3 regions of the Achromobacter sp. Root565 genome follow, and region 1 is predicted to be linked to each of the others. Evidence: predicted binding sites of a transcription regulator. Region 1 holds the regulator's gene; each other region holds the start of a gene.
What was found. Region 1 encodes FNR, which switches genes on or off when oxygen is low (the NO sensors DNR and NnrR bind a similar motif). Its sites were predicted from a motif close to TTGATNNNNATCAA; they were not measured.

Region 1 (7,118 bases):
CCGAGGCCCCCCCACCCCCCGAGATCCGCGACACGCCGCAAAGCCAGGCCGAGTACCAGCGCTGCCGCCGGGTGTCGGACCGTGCGGCCGTGTCCAACGTGCAGATGCAGGCCGGCGTGGAGCAATGCCTGCGCGAGCTGGAGCAGCGCCGCCAGCAGCAATAGGCGACGGAATTTGGGGCCGGAGCGAGAGCGGGTACACTTGTGCGCCGTTTTGCTCTAAGCGCCCGAATTCCCATGATTTCCACCGCCTGCGGCGTCGACTTCGGCACCTCCAATTCCACTGTCGGGTGGAGCCGTCCCGACCAACATGCGCTCCTGGCGCTCGAGGACGGCAAGACCACCTTGCCGTCGGCCATCTTCTTCCACGACGAAGACGCCGAGGTCAGCTATGGCCGCGCGGCCATCTCCGACTACCTGGCCGGTTACGACGGGCGCCTGATGCGCTCGATGAAAAGCCTGTTGGGCAGCTCGCTCATCGACGGCTCGACGGAAGTGCAGGGCCGCTCCATCCCGTTTCGCGTGCTGCTGACGCGCTTCATCGCGGAATTGAAGGCGCGCGCCGAGACGGCCGCCGGACGCGGCTTTACCCGCGCCGTGCTGGGTCGTCCGGTGTTTTTCGTGGACGACCATCCTGCGTCTGACCAGACGGCGCAGGACACGCTGGAAGAGATCGCGCGCAACGTGGGGTTTACCGACATCGAGTTCCAGTTCGAGCCGATGGCCGCCGCTTTTCACTACGAGTCGCAGATCAGCCGCGAGGAGCTGGTGCTGGTGATCGACATCGGCGGGGGTACGTCGGACTTTTCGCTGATCCGGCTGGGTCCGGACCGCGCGGCCAAGCCGGACCGCCGCGACGACATCCTGGCTTATGGCGGCGTGCACATCGGCGGGGTGGATTTCGACAAGCAATTAAGCCTGGCGCACGTGATGCCGCTGCTGGGACTGGGCAGCCAATTGCGCAGCGGCAAGGATGTGCCGTCGACGCAATACGGCAACCTGGCCTGCTGGCACACCATCAACCAGGCTTATACGCGCAAGGCGGCCGAGCATTTTGCCTACATCCGCGCCGAGGCCGGTGATCGTCAGAAGATCGACCTGCTGCTGAACCTGGTGAAGGAGCGTGCGGGCCACTGGGTGGCGGTGCAGGTGGAAGAAGCCAAGATCGCGCTGTCCGAGGCGCCCGCCGCGCGTATCGACCTGTCGCGCGTCGCGCCGGACCTGGACGTCGAGGTGACGCGCCCGTCATTCGACGCGAGCGTGGAGCGCTTGATCGACAAGGTCGAAACCACCGTGGGCCAATTGCTGCGAGACGCCGGCGTGTCGACGGCGGATGTGGACACCGTGTTTTTCACGGGCGGCTCCAGCCGCGTGCCGCGCCTGCGCGAAAGCGTGTCCCGGCTGGTGCCCGAGGCGCGCAGCGTGGAAGGCGACCTGTTCGGCAGCATCGGCGCGGGTCTTGCACTGGACGCCGCGCGCAAGTTCGGCTGACCGGCCGCCGGCGGGGCGATGGTAAGCTGCCAGGCGTGCCGGCAACGGCCCGCCGCCCCTTCCAGTCCCTGATCCAGACGTCCTCATGACCCGACCCGCCGATACCCATCTCGTCGAAACGCTGCTTAAAAGCGAGGCGCCGTACGACGGCAGCTTCCTGAAGATTCGCCGCGACACCGTCAGCCTGCCCAACGGCCACACGGGCATCCGCGAATACGTGGTGCACCCGGGCGCAGTGGTGGTGATTCCGCTGCTCGACGACGGCACCGTCCTGCTCGAGCGCCAGTTCCGGTATCCCATCGGCCGCGTGATGACGGAGTTTCCGGCGGGCAAGCTGGATCCGGGCGAGGACCCGCTGGTGTGCGCCAAGCGCGAATTGCTGGAGGAAACGGGCTATACCGCCCGCCAGTGGGCCCACGCGGGCGCCTTGCACCTGGCCATCGCCTACTCCACCGAAATCATTCACATCTTCTTTGCGCGCGGCCTGCGGGCCGGCGAGCGTCAGCTTGATCAGGACGAATTCCTGGACGTCATCAGCAAGCGCCCGGAGGATGTGCTTGCGGCTTGCAGCCAGGGCGAGGTTACCGACGCCAAGACGCTGACCTGCGTGCTGTGGATGCAGAACGTGCTGTCCGGCGCCTGGAAGCTGGACTGGCAGGACAACGTCGCCTGAGGGCGAGCCTGACGCCGATGTGCTCGCACCCGGTTCTTGTCCAGCCCTCGGGCCTGCGCTTTGACGCGCCGGCTGGCACGTCCGTGCTGCTGGCAGCGCAGGCGGCGGGCATCAAGCTGCCCAGTTCGTGCCGCAATGGCACCTGCCGCGCCTGCATGTGCCTGATGATCGAGGGATCGGTCGTGTACGGCATCGAATGGCCCGGCCTGTCGCGCGACGAAAAGGAAGAGGGTTGGATCCTGCCCTGCGTGGCGCAGGCGACGTCGGCGCTGGAAATCGAGGCGCCCGGCGCCGCGTTGATCGAGACGGCGCCGGCCGCCGTTCGCCCGCTTACCGGCGCCAGGCGCTGACCGCGCCAAGAGGCAACAGGGCCACGGCCATCCCCGCGGCCATCCCCATCACCATTCCGAAAAAGGGCGCGGCGCCCAGCGCCTGCGCCGTCTGGACGCCAAGGCGCGCGCCCAGCACCATGCCGATGGCCATGAGGACCAGGCAGAGCACGCGGCTTGCCAGGGGCGTGTTGCCGCCTTGCGGCCCGGTCCAGGGCAGCAGCGCCGCCAGCGCCATCGCGGCAGAGCTGGCCGGCATCAGCACCACGTGCCGCCACGCCAATTGCGCCAGCGTTCCCGGCGCGCCGCATTCGCTGGCCAGCAGCGCCGCGGGTGTGCGCCACGTGTCCACCAGCAGTCCGGCGCCCATGGCCGCGAGGCAGGCCAGCCACAGGCCCGCCATGCCCGCCGAGGACGGCGGCTTAGCCGTGGCAGGCGTGGCGCGCGGCGTCGCCGTATCGGTCATGGTGGCGCACCCAGTCGCGCACGTCGAAATACGGGCCGTTCTCGTTGCGGCCCAGCGGCGCGATGTCGAGGTAGTTGTAGGCTCCCGCCAGGCGCTCCACGCCGCGTTCGAAGGCCGAGTAGGTGTGGAAGATCTCGCCGTCGGGATCACGGAAGAACGCGCTGGCTCCCGGGCGTTCCTCGACCGCGCCGTCCGCCTGCGGCACGGACGCTTCGAAGTCGAAATTGAAGTCGCTACCCGCTGACGAGTACCAATCAAACTGCCAGCCCATGCGGGCCTGGAAGGCGGCCAGTTGGGCATACGGCGCGCGCGAGACGGCCACGACCGTCACGTCGTGGTGCCGCAGGTGCATGAGCGCGCTGTCCAGGTGGTCGGCCAGGAGCGAGCAGCCCACGCATCCGTCCTCCCAGTCCGGACTGAACATGAAGTGATAGACGATGAGCTGGCGCCTGCCGTGGAACAGGGCATCCAGGCCTTGCATGCCGTGCGCGCCTTCGAAGGTGTAGGCCTTGTCCATCCGGACCCACGGAAGCGCCATGCGGTCGCGGGCCAGGGCGTCTGAAGCGTGGGTCAGTTCCTTCTCGCGCCGCAGCAGCGCCTCGCGCGCGACAGTCCATTCATGGCGGGATACGACGGGATGATCGGTTTGCATTGTGCGTCTCCTTTGCGAGCCGGGCCCTATGACCCGGGGGCATTGACAGATCGGGGGTACAGATCGGGGGTACAGATTCAACTGCGGCAGGTTCAGGCCTTGCCGGCCAGATGATCCGCCAGCCGGTCCATGGCGCCGGACCAGCCGTCCTCGTGGCTGTCTCGGGTGGCCTCGTCGACGAACGGCGTCTGCAGGAAGGCAAGCTCGGTGCCCCCGTCCGCCGAGGTGAAGTCCAACGTGATCAGTGAGGTTTCCTGCGGCGTGTCGCGCCACGCCCAGGTGAACACCAGCCGGCGATGTAGCGCGACTTCCTGGTAGCGGCCGCTGGCGTGGTGTTCCCCGCCGTCTGCGGTGATGAAGCCGACCTGATAGGCGCCGCCCACGCGCACGTCGGTCTCGGCCAGCAGCACGCGTTGCGTGCCCGCCGGGCCGAACCAGCGCATCAGCGCTTGCGGGTCGGTCCAGGCTCGCCAGACGCGTTCGACGGGGGCGTCGAAGCGTCGCTGGAGCCGCAGTTCGAGGGGGGAGATTCGGTTTTCCATGGATGGATTTCCTCTTCGTGATAGAGATATCGCGCCAGCGAATCCAGCTGCCCGGTCCAGAACCGTTCGTACCGCGCCAGCCAGCCGGCGGCGGCGCGCATGGGTTCGGGAGACAGCGTGCAGCTCACCACCCGCCCGTCCTTGGCGCGCGCGATCAGGCCGGCGTCTTCCAGCACCCGCAAATGCTTCATGAAGGCGGGCAGGGACATGGCGTGAGGCCGCGCCAGCGTGCTGACCGAGGCCGAGCCCTGTTCCAGGTCCGCCAGTACCCGGCGGCGTGTGCCATCCGCCAGCGCGGAGAAGATGGCATCGAGAGCGTCATCATTTAACTTAACCATAAGGTTAAGTTTTAGGCCTGCCGCAAACCCGTGTCAAGCCGGATGGCTTGGGAATTTCCCTAGGGATGAGGCGGGCTTATTTGCCGCGCGGCTTGATGATGTCGCAGGCCGCGGCAGTGCTGCTGGCCCGGGCGTCGCTGGCCAGCAGCGCCCGCACGCCGCAGATTGACCCGAACATGCGCTTGCCGTCGTGGCCGACGCCGCCGACCTCGAAGGCGGTGTGACGCAGGGGGACGGGCTTGGCGCCGCGGGTAGCCAGCACGTGTTCGTACTGGACATAGCCCGTGCCGCGCGCCAGCCGCGTGGCGCCCTGGGCTTCGGCGCCGCAGGCCTTGTCCAGCAGCCGGTGCTCGGGGTTGTTGTCCGCGCCGCCCAGCAGGTAGACCACATCGCGCGACGCGTAACGCACGAAAAGGCGGGAATCATCGGATTCGCGGGCGTAGGCGGGCAGCTTGTCGGTGCCGTACTTGTACTGGTTGTAGGTGGGGCAGATGCCGCGCTCGTACGGCGCGTAGCCCTTGCCGTCGGCGCGTGGCCGCTCGTTGGTCAGGTACAGATAGGAAGACGGGTTGGCGACGACGTAGCGCATGGCCAGGCCGTCGCGGCGCAGCACCCCGTCCACGTTGTTCAGCACCGCATACCGATGCACCAGTTGCGCGCCGGCCGAATGACCGGCCAGTACGAGACCGGTAAGAGCTGGCAGGCGCTTGCGGTCGTTCAGGCTGCGCAGCAGGTCGTCCAGGACCTGAAACGAAGTGACGGGCGCAGGCCGGCCGGTGGCCTGGACGCTTTCCTGGCCGTCTTCCCAACTGGCCTTGCGCCAGGCCGCCATACCCGAGAAACCCGAGTCGATCGACCCGGAAAACCGCGGGGCAAGAACCAGCGTGTCGCTCGCGCGCCCGGGATCGGCGGCCACCAGCGCGGCGGCGGTTTCGTAGTAGTTGTCGGCGTCGCGCTTGACGCCGTGGATGACGATGAGCACCTGCTTGATGCCGCGCAGGTCGTCCTTGGCCAGATCCCGGTTGGCGTAGACCGGCATCTTGTACCGGTGACCGGGCCGGCCCAGTTCAACGGCCTGCCAGCGCAGCGGCGCCGCGCGCTTGGGCGCGGGCGTGGCTTCGTCGTAGTCGTAGGGGTCGGGCAGCGGCGTTTGCGCGCGCGCGGCGCCGCACGCGAGCATGGCGACGACGGCAAGCGATGCCGCCAGCGCGGTGCGGGACAGGGAAGTGGCAGGCGGGCGTCGCATGGCGCGGCGACCGCTCAGCAGCTTTCGTGTCCCAGCAGTTGCTTGAGCGCGGGCAGGTCCAGGATGCGGACTTCGCGCTGGTTGATCTTGATGAGGCCGTCGCGGGCAAATCGCGAGAACAGACGGCTGACCGTTTCCAGCGTCAGGCCCAGGTAGTTGCCGATTTCTTCGCGGCTCATGCGCAGTACGAACTCGGTGGACGAATAGCCCAGCGAGGCATAGCGCTGCGACAGGTTCAAGAGGAACGCGGCCAGGCGCTGTTCCGACCGCATGGACCCCAGCGAGGCCAGCATTTGGTGCGAGCGGGTGATCTCGCGGCTCATGAGGCGGCGGAACTGCTGTTGCAGTGACGGCAGGTGCGACGCGACGCGATCGACTTCGTTCAGGCGGATGACGCAAACCTCGGAGTCTTCGAGCGCCACGGCGGCCGACACGTGCTTGCCGTCCAGCATGCCGTCCATGCCGACGATTTCGCCGGGCAGATGAAAGCCGGTGATCTGGATCTGGCCGGTGGCGTCTTCAAGCTGCGTCTTCAGGCTGCCGAAGCGCACGCCATAGACGGCGTCGAGCGGATGATCCAGCGAATAGAGCGTCTTGCCTTTTTCCACGCGGACGCGCTCTTTAACCAGTTCGTCCAGCTTTTCGACTTCGGCGGCTGCCATGCCCACGGGAACGCAGACGTGACCCAGCATGCACGTGGAACAGTGGGCGGCATCAGGGGCAATGGGGACCCGTTTTTGCATACGATGACCTTTAGAGTGCCCATTGCGCGGCGGGCGCCGGAACGGGTGTGAAGCACGAGACAGGCATCTATTGTAGTCCGTTGTTACTACGGGTGTCTTACCGGGCGTCCTGCTTTGTTCTGGAAAGGCGGTGAGCGATCCAGTCGTCCCCCGCAATATCGACCGCCGCGGCCCGCAGCGCGGGGTCGATCGGATAGTACGCGCAGGGCAGAAGACCCGTCGCGCCGGGGCCTTCCAGGCGGGCGGAAACCGTCCGGCGCACGAAGCAGCCGGGCTTGCCGGGCTCGTATTCCTCGATCTCGTCCATCAGGGCAATCAGCGCCGGATCCACCCGGTAGACATCGCCGCGTACGCGCCGTCCGTCGTCCACGGGGATCAGGCCGGGCCAGTCGCCGAAATCGACCAGCATGCCAGGCACGCTGGCCGGTCCGACGTGGCTGGCGGCCGGCAAGCCGCGCGCCTCGGCGGCGCGGGCAAGATCGTTGATTTCGCCGGCCCGTAGGGTGCCGTACACAAAAACGTATATGCTCATTGCTCTGTTTGCTGGTGCACGTCGAAGAAAACCATGAGGGCCGCCGGGTGTTGAAATTGTCCCATCCGGCCACATATTCAGGTTATCGAGCCAGCCGGCACGGATCG
Region 2 (7,118 bases), 2.3 Mb from region 1:
TGGCCGGATTCAGCCATTCCGTGCTGGCACAGGACGCCGGCCTGGCCGTGCAGGACGCCTGGGTGCGCGCCACGGTGCCCAACCAACACGCGACCGGCGTGTTCATGCAACTCACATCCAAGGAAGCCGGCCGGCTGGTCGGCGTGGAATCGCAGGCGGCCAAGCACGTGGAAGTGCACGAGATGGCGATGCAGGACAACGTCATGAAGATGCGCCAGGTCGCCGGCGTCGACTTGCCCGCTGGGCAGGCGGTTCAGCTCAAGCCCGGCGGCTACCACGTCATGCTCATCGACCTGGCCAAGCAGATCGTGCCGGGCGACCACGTCGCCCTGACGCTGATCGTGGAGGACGCGGCTCGCAAGCAACGGCGCGTGCCGATCGACGCGGTGGCCCGGCCGCTGAATGCGACCGCCGCGCCGGCCGCCGGTCACGGCCACTGATGGCGGGCGGCAGGCGCTCATCGCGCGCCTGCCGCGTGCCGCGGAGCGCACATATGGGGGACACATTGACCCGCCGCTTGACAGCGCTGCCCTCCGATTCACCATACAATGCCTGCACATCCGACGCCCGCGCCTTCCGGCCCGGGCTGCCGCCGGCCACCGCCGCCGCGCTCCGGATGCCAGCGTTCCGCGCAGCCGGGCGTTCGTAACTGCCGGCAGGCTGGCCGGCGCCTCTGTATCTGGATATGCCCGGTAGTTCCGCCTTTTCCTTCCTGCGTACCCTCTGCAGCCTGCGCTGGCTCGCCATCGCGGGCCAGGCCGCCACCGTCCTCGTCGCGAGCAGCGTGCTGGGCCTGGATCTGCCGCTGGAACCGCTGTGGCTGGGCGTGGGCCTCCTGATCGGCTTCAACGTCTACGCCAGCCTGCGCCTGCGCCATCCGCGCGACCTCTCCCACGCCACCGCCTTCGGCCACCTGTTCATCGACATGGCAGTGCTGGCCTGGATGGTGGGCTGGAGCGGCGGCATCAGCAACCCGTTCGGGACGATGTTCCTGATCCTGACCGCGCTGGCCGCGCTGGCGTTGCCCCGCAACTGGGCGCTCGCAGCGGCGCTGGCCGGCGTGCTTGGTTACGCCGCCGCCGCCATCTTCGGCCAGCCCCTGCGCGGCGACGTAGACCCCCACACCCTGCTGCTGTGGGGCCTGGGCGCCAATTTCCTGATTTCGGTGGTGGTGGTGCTGGTGTTCTCGACCCGGCTGGCCGCCGACATGCGCGCCCGCGAGCGCGAGCTGGCCCGCCTGCGCGAACGCTTCACCCGCAACGAGGGCATCGTCGCCCTGGCGACCCACGCCGCCGCGATGGCGCACGAGCTGAACACGCCGCTCGCCACCATGACGCTCCTGACAGACGAGATTGCCGCCGAGGTCCAGGACGACGAGGACCTGCGCGAAGACGTCACGACCCTCAGCCAGCTTCTGGCCCTGTGCCGGGAACGCATCCGCAATCTGGCGGTCCCAACCGCCGTGGATCTGGTTCGCGTCGTGGGGCAATGGCGCCTGATCCGGCCGACCATCGACCTGCAACGCTCGGGCACGCTGCCCACCAGCCTGCGCGTCGATCCGGCCATTGCCCACCTGCTGCAGGCGTTGCTGAACAACGCCGCGGACGCGGGGGAATCCGCCGACGCGCCCCGCGTGGACCTGCATCTGGAATACGGTTATGGCGCCCTGCGCGGCGAAGTCCGGGACTACGGGCAGGGCTTCGACCCCGACCATGCCGTGCTGCCGGCGACCAGCCTGTTCAACAGCGGCAAGCCGGGAGGGCTGGGCGTGGGCCTGGCCCTGTCGCACGCCACCGTGGAACAGATGGGCGGCGAAATGACCATGACCGCGGCCGAAGGCGGCGGCACCCGCATCCGCTTTTATTTGCCTCTCGGCAACCCCGGGACCTGAATGTGATGAATGCAAACGATCTTGGCCTGCTGATCGACGACGACGAACTCTACGTGCGCACCCTGCAGCGCAGCCTGTCGCGCCGGGGCCTGGAAACCCGAACCGCCACCGGCATCGCCGAGGCGCTGCGCGTGGCCGAGGAAATCCGTCCGGCCTTTGCCCTGGTGGACTTGCGCCTGGGCGAAGATTCGGGCCTGACCCTGATCCGCCCGCTGCGCGCCCTGCGCGAGGACATGCGCATCCTGCTGGTCACCGGCTATGCCAGCGTGGCGACCGCCGTGGAAGCCATCAAGCGCGGCGCCGACGACTACCTGCCCAAGCCAGCCACGGCGCCCATGATCCTGCGCACGCTGGGTCTGGTGAAGCCAGAAACAGTTACGATCGAAACGACCATGACGCCATTGCACCGCCTAGAATGGGAGCACATTCACCAGGCCCTGCACGAGACCGGCGGCAACGTTTCGGCCGCGGCGCGGCTTCTGGGCATGCATCGGCGCTCGCTTCAACGCAAGCTGGCCAAAAAACCGGGGCCGGAACGCGAGGTTCTCCCGGAATGAGTTGTGCGGGGCGACACATCTTTACAACACCCCCATGTGCACGTGCGACATATCGTCGCACCCCCTCCCTCCCCTCGGGGCTTCTGCTCCCCTAGGAAAACCCTGAATCCGCCGCCATTGGGCCGGATTTCTCCCAGGCAATGCGACCTTTCGTCGCAGGCTTGACCCAGATCAAACCGATAGGATGGACGTTGCTGCCTAGCAGCATTCCAGTCTGCTGCTTTGCAGCATTTCCCACCTTCCATCCAAGGCTGTACGTGAAACACCCCCTCCTTGCGACCCTTACGCGCATATTTGGCGTCGGCGCGGTCATGCTGCTTGGCGGCTGCAACATGGAAATCCTCTCCCCCAAGGGAGATATCGGCATCCAGGAAAAGACGTTGCTGCTGACGGCGACCGGGCTCATGCTCCTCGTCGTAATTCCAGTCCTCATCATGATCGTGGCGTTTGCCTGGAAATACCGCGCTTCCAACACCAAAGCTGATTACCAGCCCAAGTGGGCTCACTCCACGGCAATCGAAGTCGTGGTCTGGACCGTCCCTTGTATCATCGTGGCGATTCTTGCCGTGATCACCTGGCGCTCCACGCACGCGCTGGATCCCTACAAGCCGCTCGTGTCCGATCACAAGCCGGTGACCATCGAGGTGGTTTCGCTGGATTGGAAGTGGCTCTTCATCTACCCCGAATACGACATCGCCACGGTCAACGAGATCGCGTTCCCCGTGGACGTTCCGGTCAACTTCCGGATCACGTCGGCCTCGGTCATGAACTCGTTCTTCATTCCCCAGCTCGGCAGCCAGATCTACTCGATGGCCGGCATGGAGACCAAGCTGCACCTGAACGCGCGCGAAATCGGCACCTACGCCGGCATTTCGGCCAACTACAGCGGCGGCGGCTTCTCGGGCATGCGCTTCAAGGCGCACGCCATGTCGCAGGAAGGGTTCGACAACTGGATCAAGGAAGCGAAGGCTGCTCCCACCGCGCTGACCCCCGATGTCTACGCGGAACTGACCAAGCGCAGCGAGCGCAACCCGGTCGTGAAGTATTCGTCGGCGCCGCCCGCCATGTTTGATTTCATTCTGGGCAGCACGATGACCAAGATGGCCGGCGTGGACTCCGCCACGTGCACCTCCACGTCGAATAATCTGATCGCAGGAATCAACTAACAATGCTCGGGAAACTCACCCTCGAGGCCATTCCGTACCATGACCCCATCGTCATGGTTACGCTGGCCGCCGTGTGCCTGGGAGGCCTAGCGGTCTTCGGCGCCATCACCTACTTCAAGAAGTGGCAGTACCTGTGGACGGAGTGGCTCACCTCCGTCGACCACAAGCGCATCGGCGTGATGTACATCATCGTCGCGCTGATCATGCTGCTGCGCGGCTTTGCCGACGCCATCATGATGCGCACGCAGCTTGCCGTCGCGTCCGCGGACTCGGCGGGCTTCCTGCCTCCGCACCACTACGACCAGATCTTCACCGCCCACGGCGTCATCATGATTTTCTTCATGGCGATGCCCTTCATCACCGGGCTGATGAACATCGTCGTGCCGCTGCAGATCGGCGCCCGCGACGTGGCGTACCCGTTCCTGAACTCGTTGAGCTTCTGGCTGTTCGCCGCTGGCGTCGTGCTGATGATGCTGTCGCTGTTCGTGGGCGAATTCGCCGCGACCGGCTGGCTCGCGTATCCGCCGCTGTCCGGGCTGGACTACAGTCCAAGCGTGGGGGTGGATTACTACCTCTGGGCGCTGCAGATCTCCGGGCTAGGGACAACGCTTAGCGGCATCAACTTCATCGTCACCATCCTGCGCATGCGCGCACCGGGCATGACCCTGATGAAGATGCCGATCTTCACGTGGACCTCGCTGGTCACCAACGTCCTGATCGTCGCCGCCTTCCCCGTGCTGGCTGCGACCCTGGCGCTGCTGACGATGGACCGCTACCTGGGCACGCACTTCTTCACGAACGATGGTGGCGGCAACGTCATGATGTACGTGAACCTGATCTGGATCTGGGGTCACCCCGAGGTCTACATTCTGGTGCTCCCGGCGTTCGGCGTGTATTCGGAAATCGTTGCCACGTTCGCCCGCAAGACGCTGTTCGGCTACAAGTCCATGGTTTACGCCACGGCCGCCATCGGCGTGCTGTCGTTCCTGGTCTGGCTGCACCACTTCTTCACCATGGGCGCGGGGGCCAACGTCAATGCCTTCTTTGGCATAGCGACAATGATCATCTCGATCCCGACCGGGGCCAAGATCTTCAACTGGCTGTTCACCATCTACCGCGGCCGCCTGCGCATCACGACGCCGGTGCTGTGGACGCTGGGCTTCATGATCGTGTTCGTCATCGGCGGCATGACCGGCGTGATGCTGGCCATCCCCGGCGTGTCCTTCGTGCTGCACAACAGCCTGTTCCTGATCGCGCACTTCCACAACACCATCATTGGTGGCGTGGTGTTCGGCTGCATCGCCGGCATGATCTACTGGTTCCCGAAGGCGTTCGGCTTCACGCTGAACGAGCGTCTGGGCCGTTACTCGTTCTACTGCTGGTTCGTCGGTTTCTTCATGGCCTTCATGCCCCTGTACATCCTGGGCTTCAAGGGCATGACGCGTCGCCTGAACCACTACGACAACCCCGAATGGCAGCCTTACCTGCTGGTCGCGCTGGCTGGCGCCGCGCTGATCATGCTGGGCATCTTCTTCCTGCTGCAGCAAGTGTTTGTCTCCGTGCGTCAGCGCAAGCAGAACCAGGACGTCACCGGCGATCCGTGGGATGGCCGCACGCTGGAATGGTCGATCTCCTCGCCCGCGCCTTTCTACAACTTTGCCCACGTTCCTCACGTCGATGAACTGGACCAGTTCTGGGAAGACAAGCAAAGCGGCAAGGCGTACAAGCGCCCGGCCAAGTACGAAGACATCCACATGCCGAAGAACACCGCCGCCGGTGTCTGGATTGGCGCCTTTGGCCTGGTCATGTGCTTTGCGCTGATCTGGCACATCTGGTGGCTGTCGATCGCCGGCCTCGTGGGCATGATCGGTTCGTTCATCGTTCGCGCCTATGACCGCGACGTCGACTACTGGGTCCCGGCCGCGGAAGTCGAACGCATCGAAAACGCTCACTTTGACAAAATGCAGAAGGCCGCCTGAGCCATGATTCAAGCCGTAGCCACTCACCCCCACGCGGGTCACGACGATCACGCGCATCACGACGATGGATCCAAGACCGTTTTCGGTTTCTGGGTCTATCTGATGAGCGACTTGCTGATCTTTTCGGTGCTGTTCGCCACGTTCGCGGTGTTGTCCAACGCCACCGCGGGCGGTCCGTCCGGCAAGGAACTGTTCGACCTGAACTTCGTCCTGGTCGAAACGCTGTTGCTGCTGGTGTCCAGCTTCACCTTCGGCATGGCCAACCTGAACGTGCACGCCAACAACAAGAGCCGTGCCATGGGCTGGTTGATGGTCACGTTCCTGTTCGGCGCGGGCTTCATCGCGATGGAAATCTATGAATTCCATCACCTGATCAGCATCGGCGCCGACCCGGGCCGCAGCGCCTACCTGTCCGCGTTCTTCACGCTGATCGGTACGCACGGCCTGCACGTGACCTTTGGCCTGATCTGGATCATCGTCATGCTCGACATGATCCGGCGTCATGGCCTGGACTCGATCAACAAGCGTCGTCTGGCGTGCCTGAGCCTGTTCTGGCACTTCCTGGACATCGTCTGGATCTGCGTCTTCACCTTTGTCTATCTTCTGGGAGCCCTCTGATGTCGCACTCCGCTGCGGCCGCACACGGCCACGACGATCACGCCGCCGACCATGGCAGCCTGAAGTCCTACATCATCGGTTTCGTGCTCTCGCTGCTGCTCACCTTCGGCTCGTTCGGCCTGGTGATGCACGGCGCGCTGTCCCACAACGCCACGATCATTGGCGTGGTGGCACTGTGCATCCTCCAGCTGCTGGTTCAGCTGGTGTACTTCCTGCACATGGGCGCATCGAAGTCGTCCCGCGACAACCTGGCCACGTTCGTCTTCACCGTGATGATCATCTTCATCATCGTCGGTGGTTCGGCCTGGGTGCTGTACAACATGAACGTCAACATGGGCCACGCCATGTAATGACGGCTTGCCGATCCGGCAAGTAAAAACAGGCACCTTCGGGTGCCTGTTTTTTTTGGGGGAGCCGGATCAGCGCGGCGAAGCGGGCGGCGCCAGGTCCACCTCGGCGCGCCGTGCCAGTTCGGTGGCCGTCACACCCACGAACGGCTGCACGCGCGACGTCTGGTTCAGATCGCATCCGGCCGGGCCGGCAGCCGCATCGAGCACCTGCTTGATCGCACGTCCGCCCATCGGGCTGACCGGACCATTGTTGCCAAGCTGCCAGGCCAGCACGTCCGCCACCGCCATGCCGCAACGGGCCGGCGTCTTCGGCGTGCCGCCATGTTCGAGCAGCAGCCGCACCTTGTTGTCCATGCCCAGGTTCAGCATCGTCACCAGCGGCAGCACGTCCGCCGCCGCGACGCCCTCGATCCGCATGTCGGAATCGCTCCGGTCGGTCGGGTCCGCGCCCGCCTTCAGCCAGGCCTCGTACAGATCATCGGGCAGCCACGGCAGGCTGAGCGGCGCGATCCGGTTGCGCAGCGGTCCCGCCGTGCCGGCCGGCGCGGCCAGCGGCA
Region 3 (7,118 bases), 470 kb from region 1:
CCGTGGGTGCGCTGGGCCGCCGCCTCGCTGGAGCGCACCACCGGCAAACGGGCCGCCCTCTTGCCCAACCTGGGCGGCTCCCTGCCCAACGACATTTTTGCCGACCAGCTTGGCCTGCCCACCCTGTGGGTGCCTCACTCCTATCCCGCTTGCGCACAGCACGCGCCCAACGAACATCTGCTGGGAAGCGTCGCCCGGGAAGGCCTGGCAATCATGGCCGGCCTCTTCTGGGACCTGGGAACCCAAGGCGCCGACTTGCTCGAACAAGCCTGCTGCCAATCCTCTACCTACGCCTGATCCGACCGAGCCCCACCATGACCGCCAGATTTCGCATCGCCCTGTTGGCGTTGACACTTGCCGCCGCTAATGCCCACGCCGCGTATCCGGAGCAGGCCATCAAGATCGTCGTGCCGTTCACGCCGGGCGGGGCCACCGACGCGGTGGCGCGCCTGCTCGCCACCCAGCTGGCGGGCAAGTTCGGCCAACCCGTCATTGTCGAAAACCGCCCTGGCGCCTCCACCCTCATCGGCGCCGAGGCCGTCGCCCGCGCAACGCCCGACGGCTACACGCTCATGCTGTCGGGCAGCACCACGTACAGCGTCCTGCCTGCGCTCAAACCATCGCTACCCTTCGACCCCGTTCGTAGCTTCGAGCACATCGGCATCGTCGCCATGGCGCCCGTCGTGCTGCTGGCGCAAAATGCGCTGCCCGCGGCCACGCCTCACGAAGCGGCCGAACTCGCGCGACAGGAAGGCGCCAAAGGTGGACTGATGTACGGCACGTTCGGCCCAGGATCCGCCCCCCACCTGACCGGCGAAATGTTCGCGCAGGCAGCCGGAGCCAGGATGACGCCGGTGCCGTACAAGGGCAGTGCGCAGCTCATCACCGCGCTGATCGGCGGCGAGATCGCGCTGGCAGTGGACACGGTTTCGGCGTCGGCGGCCCAGGTGCGCGCCGGCAAAATCCGCGCACTGGCAGTCACCGGCGAGCATCGCATGCCGCAACTGCCTGACGTGCCAACGTTCGCCGAGGCGGGCATGCCGGACGTGTCGTTCGTCGGGTGGTACGGATTGGTCGCGCCGGCGAACACGCCCACTCCGGTCATGCACACGTTGAACCGGGTAATGGCGGAAATCATGCAGGACGAACAGGTGCGAAAGCGCGTATCGGAGCTGTCGCTAAATCCCGTCTTCCTGCCGGGTCAGGCTTTCCGCAACCAGATTACGATAGAGATCGCCACATTCGGCGCCGTCGCGCAGCGCGCCGGTATTACCCTAGACTGACTGCCGGCGATACGCCGGCCGACGTGCCGCCCGCATTCGATGCAAACGAGTCAGTTCGGATTCATTTGGCTGATCTTGGATCCCTGCAGTCCCATTCCCGCCATCAGACCCTGCTCGCCGAACGGCACCGCGTACACGTCCTGCGTCAAGGTCGTGGTCGTGATGCTGGCGGCGTAGCCCTGGTCCACCACAACCAGGCTGGGGCCTGCCCCCAGCGACCAGCCGTCGCTCTGGTTCAGATACGCCAGCGCTGGCTCGTTCATGAAGAACAACGCGTACGAAAACTGCTGCGCGCCCGCCTGCAATCCGAACGACAGCGCCGAAATCGAATAAAAGCCTTCCACCTGTCCCCGCCGGATCAACGCCCCCGAGCCGCGCTCGCCGCCCACCAGAAAGCCGCCCTTGATGATGTTTGGAAACACCAGCACGGCGACGGCCTTCTCGCCAAGTGTGCGCATGCGCGGATCCTGGGCATAAAGCTGCTCCAGCGCCGCCATCGCATCGGCGCTGATCTCCGCCGCCGAGGCGGCCCGCGCGGGTGGCGAAAAGCTGATCAGGGCGGAAAAAGTCAAAAGGCTGGCGCAAAGCCAGCCAAGGAATCTCACAGGAAACACGGACGCGCGGTTCATACGGCCTCCCCAGTTAAGAAGGGCGAGCGCCGATTGCGCTCGCCCGACCTGCCGGCTCAGTATTCGCAGCCGCCCCGCACGTGTCAATGATCCGTTCTTACCCGTGCGGGCGCGTCTCTCATACCTTCGGTGGCGTGGTCTCCCGCTCCGGATGGCGGTGTTTACCCAGTGCGGCGATGAACGCCTTTGGATCTTCCCCGCCCAGCAGCAGGCCGCCGTCGTTCGGATCCGGATCGATGCCCGCTGCGGCGTACACCTGCACGCCATCACCGATGCCCATCAGCGTCTTGCCGTGCCGGTAGGCATCGCGCAGGAACTCCAGCGCCCGCCCGTCGGCCGCCAGACTTGCCGCGGCGTCCGCGCCGCCTGCCACCACCACCCCGTCGAACACGCCGGACGGATGATTGTCCAGCGACGCATCCGCATCGAACGCGCCGCCCTGGGCGGTCTGGACGGGACCGATGCGCTGACCCACAAGCCGTACGACCGCGCCCGCCTGAATCAGCGCGTCAGCCACGGCGGACAGGGCCTTGCCGTCCACCCCTTCGGCCGCCAGGATCGCGACCTTGCGCGTGACCACGCTGCCATCGCCCGGCCGCGCGGTCAGCGATAGCGACGGCGATACCTGCACCTCGGGCTTGGGCGGATTCTTCGTGGCGCGCGGCAGCGGGTCCGGCAGCGCCATGCCAAGCTGATCGGCGACCCCTTGCGCCAGCTCGTCCGACACGTTGCGCAGGGACGCCACCATGCGCTGGCGGATCTGCGGCACGGTCACCTTGCTGAGCTCGAAGGCGAAGGCGTCGACGATGTGCTTGCGCTCCCAGGCGGTCTGGCTGTCGTAGAACAGCGTGGCCTGGTTGTAGTGCTCGGCAAACTTCTCGGGATGCCCGCGCAGCTCGTCGCTCGTCACCGGCTCCGGGAACGACACAAAGCCGTCCATGCCCGCCTGGAACGGACAGCCGCCGGCCAGGGAATTGGGCTCATAGGCCACCCGGCCGCGATGGATGGTCTGCCGATGCATGCCGTCGCGCTGGTTGTTGTGCACCGGCGCCAGCGGCGAGTTGATGGGAATCTCGTGGAAGTTCGGGCCGCCCAGGCGAGAGATCTGCGTGTCGACGTAGGAATGGATGCGGCCCGCCAGCAAAGGGTCATTGGTGAAGTCCACGCCGGGCACCACGTGCGCGGCGCAGAACGCCACCTGCTCGGTCTCGGCAAAGAAGTTGTCGGGGTTGCGGTCCAGCACCATGCGGCCGACGGGCACGACCGGCACCAATTCCTCGGGCACGATCTTCGTGGCGTCCAGCACGTCGAAGCTGAAGCCGTCCGCCTGATCGTCGGTGAAGACCTGCACGCCCAGTTCCCATTCGGGACCATGACCCGCGTCGATCGCTTCCCACAGGTCGCGGCGGTGATAGTCCGGATCCGCGCCCGAGACCTTGACCGCCTCGTTCCACACCTGCGAATGCGTGCCCAGGATCGGATTCCAGTGGAATTTCACTAGCCGCGATTCGCCCTGCGCGTTGACGAAGCGGAACGTATGCACGCCAAAGCCCTGCATCATGCGGTAACTGCGCGGAATGCCCCGGTCCGACATCGCCCACATCAGCATGTGCGTGGACTCGGGCATGAGCGACACGAAGTCCCAGAAGGTGTCGTGCGCGGACGCCGCCTGCGGCATGCCATGGTGCGGTTCGGGCTTGACGGCGTGGACCAGGTCGGGGAATTTCATCGCGTCCTGGATGAAGAACACCGGCATGTTGTTGCCCACCAGGTCCCAGTTGCCTTCGTCCGTGTAGAACTTCACGGCAAAGCCGCGCACGTCGCGCGCCGTGTCCTTGGACCCGCGTTCACCGGCCACCGTCGAAAACCGCACGAAGACCGGGGTGCGTTTGCCGGCCTCGGCGAACAACGACGCGGCGGTCAGGTCGGTCAGCGGCTTGTAGCACTCGAAATAGCCGTGGGCAGCCGAGCCGCGCGCGTGCACGATACGCTCGGGGATGCGCTCGTGGTCGAAGTGCGTGATCTTCTCGCGAAGGATGAAATCCTTCAGCAGCGCCGGCCCGCGCAGCCCTGCCTTCAGCGAATGCTGGTTGTCGCTGACGCGCACGCCCTGGTTGGTGGTGAGTTCCTGGCCGCCGCCATCCGCGCGCACGCGCGGCAACGTGCCGTCTACCTGGTTCACGCCAGGCGTGGCGGCGTCGCCCGTCTTGTCCGACACTTCCTTCTCGGACAGCGAGCTCGCGCCGACGGCGGGATCCACCGTGCCCACGTGCGCGCCCGCGAAGGGACAGCGCGCTGCCTGCTCGCCATACTCCGCTTCCTTGTTGGCGTTATGGGGGAAGGCGCCCGTCGTGGCGCCGACCGCGGCCGCGCGTTGCAGCGCGGGATGCGTGGGCTTGCCGGCCGGTCCGTTGGCCGGACCGCTGTCCGTATTCATGTACGCGGTGTCGAGCGCACCGCCCGAGCCGGCCTTTGCTGGCTTCTTGCTTGCCATGGTTCTTTCTCCTTAATGGGTCAGCATCGTGTCGCGCGCCTGCTCGGCGCGGGACGCACCGATGGCGGTTTCCACTTTCTTTACCTCTTCGGGCGGCGGCAGCACGGCCGGGAAGCCCAGCGATTCGATCCACAACTCCCGCGACCAGCCCTGCGTGTGATACAGGTGATGGTCTTCGTCTGTTGCCACGGCGTCGTAGGCCTGCTTCAGAATCCTGGCTTCTTCGCCCGACTGCTGCTCGGCAACCAGCCCGATCAACGACCAGTTCGCGTGGTCCTTGGTCTCGGCCAGCACCACGCATTCGGTCGCCACCAGCTGGGCCGCGTCCGGGTCGCCGGCATTGATGGCCATCTTCATTGCCCGCACCAGCGATTCGCCCAGGTGCCGCACCACCTCACGACCCGGCGACTTGGCCTGCGGATCGAGCTTCAGCTGTTCGAACACCGTCAGCAGCACGCGGCGATGGGTGCGGGTTTCTTCCAGATAGCCCAGCCATTCCTTCTTCAGATCTTCGTTGATGGCGCAGCTGACCGCGGTCTCGTAAATGGCAAGGCCGCCGATCTCGGTTTCCAGCGCCTGGTAAAGCAGCTCCTTGATCTGGCGGGCGTTTCCGGTTTTGCGTTTCATGGTTGGGCTCCTTGTCGTAGGTCATCAACGATGCGCACGGCTGCAATCGTTTCCGATGGACGGGCGTTCACAGCAAATCGCGTTCCTGATGCCCAGGCTGCCGTTCTGGGGCTGGCGCCTGCCGCACTCTCCGGGCGGGCGGCGGAGGCGCCGTGCAGAAAATACAAAGCCCCGCGCGCCGGACGCCTTGCCTATTCCCGTAGAATCGGGGGCATTACCCACAACAGCGCAAGGGCGTCGCGCCCCCCGGCAGGCACAGCGACCCGCGCAAGAAGCGCAGCCGTATGACGATGAACGACCTCTGCGCCATCGCGATGGCCCTGCTGCTGACCTATGCCGGCATGGCCTGCCTGGCCCTCGCCACCCCTCGCCACTATCACCAGGTCTGGACTCGCGACCCGCACGCCGGCCACACGCGCGTCCTGCGCGGCGCCGGTGTCCTGCTGATGGGCCTGGCGATCCTTCCCTGCGTCGGCCTGTGGGGCGACGTGCTGGGCATGGCGGTCTGGCTGGGCTGGCTGTCCGCCGGTGCGCTGCTGTGGTTCGGCATGCTGTCCTGGGCCCCGCGCCCCGCCGTGGGCACGGCGGCGGTGGCGGTGGCGATTTCCCTGTTGGGCGTGGGCATCGGCTTCTGATCCGGCCGGGCCGGCCGCGGGCGCCAGGTGCGACCGATCGCCGCATTGCGCAATTTCACGCCGGTTTTCGGCCATTTGATGCGGGTCAACCGGTATCCATATCCGGCAAGACCGGCGCGGTTTCAGCACCATATGTGGTGATAGAGTCTTCGCACTCCACTACATATGGTGCCAACATGGACATCCAACACATCCTCAAGCGCGACGGCCGCGTCGTTCCATTCGATAGCGAGAAGATCGCGCAAGCCATGGCGGCGGCGGGTCAAAGCACCGGGGAGTTGGACCTGCAAGGCGCTCGCGCGCTGACCGGCACGGTCATCGCAAAGCTGGAGGGCAACGTGTGCCCCGGCGTCGAAACCATCCAGAACCGCGTCGAAGATGCCCTGGTCCAGGCAGGCCACTGGCGCACGGCGCGCGCCTACATCGTTCATCGCGAGCAGCACGCCCGCCTGCGTTCGCTGCGCCACACGCTGGTCGACGTCGAAAGCGCCATGGAAGAGTACCTGGAACAGCGCGATTGGCGCGTCAACGCCAACGCCAACCAGGGCTACAGCCTGGGCGGCCTCATCCTGAACGTCGCCGGCAAGGTCACAGCCAATTACTGGCTGTCCAACGTTTTCACGCCAGAAGCCGGCCAGGCCCACCGCGAAGGCGACATCCACATCCACGATCTGGACATGCTCAGCGGCTACTGCGCCGGCTGGTCGCTACGCCAGTTGCTGACAGAAGGCTTCAACGGCATCCCCGGCAAGGTCGAATCCACGCCTCCAAAGCACATGTCGGCCGCCATCGGCCAGATCGTCAACTTCCTGGGCACGCTGCAGAACGAATGGGCCGGCGCGCAGGCGTTCAGTTCATTCGACACCTACATGGCGCCCTTCATCCGCCGCGACGCAATGACCTACGCGGACGTCAAGCAATCGATCCAGGAACTCATCTTCAACCTGAACGTGCCCAGCCGCTGGGGCACACAGACGCCCTTCACCAACCTCACGTTCGACTGGACCTGCCCGGCCGACCTGAAGGATCAGATCCCTTACGTGGGCGGCGAGGAAATGCCGTTTTCCTACGGCGACCTGCAAGCCGAGATGGACATGATCAATCGCGCGTACATCGAGGTCATGATGGCCGGCGACGCGAAGGGCCGCGTATTCACCTTCCCCATTCCCACCTACAACATCACTCCCGATTTCGACTGGGACCATCCCAACACCGAGCGCCTCTTTGAAATGACGGCACGCTACGGGTTGCCGTACTTCCAGAACTTCCTGAACTCGGACCTGGAGCCGCACATGGTGCGCTCCATGTGCTGCCGCCTGCAGCTCGACCTGCGCGAACTCCTGAAGCGCGGCAACGGCCTATTCGGTTCTGCCGAGCAGACCGGATCGGTCGGCGTGGTGACCGTGAACTGCGCCCGTCTGGGCCATACCTGCCGCGGCGACGAGGAGCG

Region 2: cyoA (ubiquinol oxidase subunit II) is a predicted target of FNR. The motif match lies at 2,610-2,623, and genes of this name have one in related genera.
Region 3: ASD71_RS08005 (ribonucleoside triphosphate reductase) is a predicted target of FNR. The motif match lies at 5,744-5,757, and genes of this name have one in related genera.

Annotation. Positions count from the first base shown of each region.
Region 1 is NZ_LMGO01000001.1:2,259,610-2,266,727, reverse strand. It holds gene ASD71_RS10165 (hypothetical protein) at 1-164, shown strand, start outside; gene ASD71_RS10160 (Hsp70 family protein) at 237-1,490, shown strand; gene ASD71_RS10155 (NUDIX domain-containing protein) at 1,576-2,163, shown strand; gene ASD71_RS10150 (2Fe-2S iron-sulfur cluster-binding protein) at 2,181-2,513, shown strand; gene ASD71_RS10145 (hypothetical protein) at 2,494-2,958, opposite strand; gene ASD71_RS10140 (thioredoxin family protein) at 2,915-3,610, opposite strand; gene ASD71_RS10135 (SRPBCC domain-containing protein) at 3,703-4,152, opposite strand; gene ASD71_RS10130 (helix-turn-helix transcriptional regulator) at 4,053-4,490, opposite strand; gene ASD71_RS10125 (hypothetical protein) at 4,567-5,736, opposite strand; gene fnr (fumarate/nitrate reduction transcriptional regulator Fnr) at 5,751-6,479, opposite strand; gene ASD71_RS10115 (gamma-glutamylcyclotransferase) at 6,577-7,011, opposite strand.
Region 2 is NZ_LMGO01000001.1:2,299-9,416, forward strand. It holds gene ASD71_RS00020 (copper chaperone PCu(A)C) at 1-440, shown strand, start outside; gene ASD71_RS00025 (ATP-binding protein) at 686-1,891, shown strand; gene ASD71_RS00030 (response regulator transcription factor) at 1,897-2,448, shown strand; gene cyoA (ubiquinol oxidase subunit II) at 2,706-3,614, shown strand; gene cyoB (cytochrome o ubiquinol oxidase subunit I) at 3,617-5,593, shown strand; gene cyoC (cytochrome o ubiquinol oxidase subunit III) at 5,597-6,211, shown strand; gene cyoD (cytochrome o ubiquinol oxidase subunit IV) at 6,211-6,561, shown strand; gene ASD71_RS00055 (ankyrin repeat domain-containing protein) at 6,631-7,118, opposite strand, start outside.
Region 3 is NZ_LMGO01000001.1:1,787,970-1,795,087, forward strand. It holds gene ASD71_RS07975 (M20 family metallopeptidase) at 1-297, shown strand, start outside; gene ASD71_RS07980 (tripartite tricarboxylate transporter substrate binding protein) at 315-1,283, shown strand; gene ASD71_RS07985 (YSC84-related protein) at 1,334-1,855, opposite strand; gene ASD71_RS07990 (catalase) at 2,031-4,406, opposite strand; gene ASD71_RS07995 (hypothetical protein) at 4,419-5,033, opposite strand; gene ASD71_RS08000 (DUF3325 domain-containing protein) at 5,318-5,668, shown strand; gene ASD71_RS08005 (ribonucleoside triphosphate reductase) at 5,845-7,118, shown strand, end outside.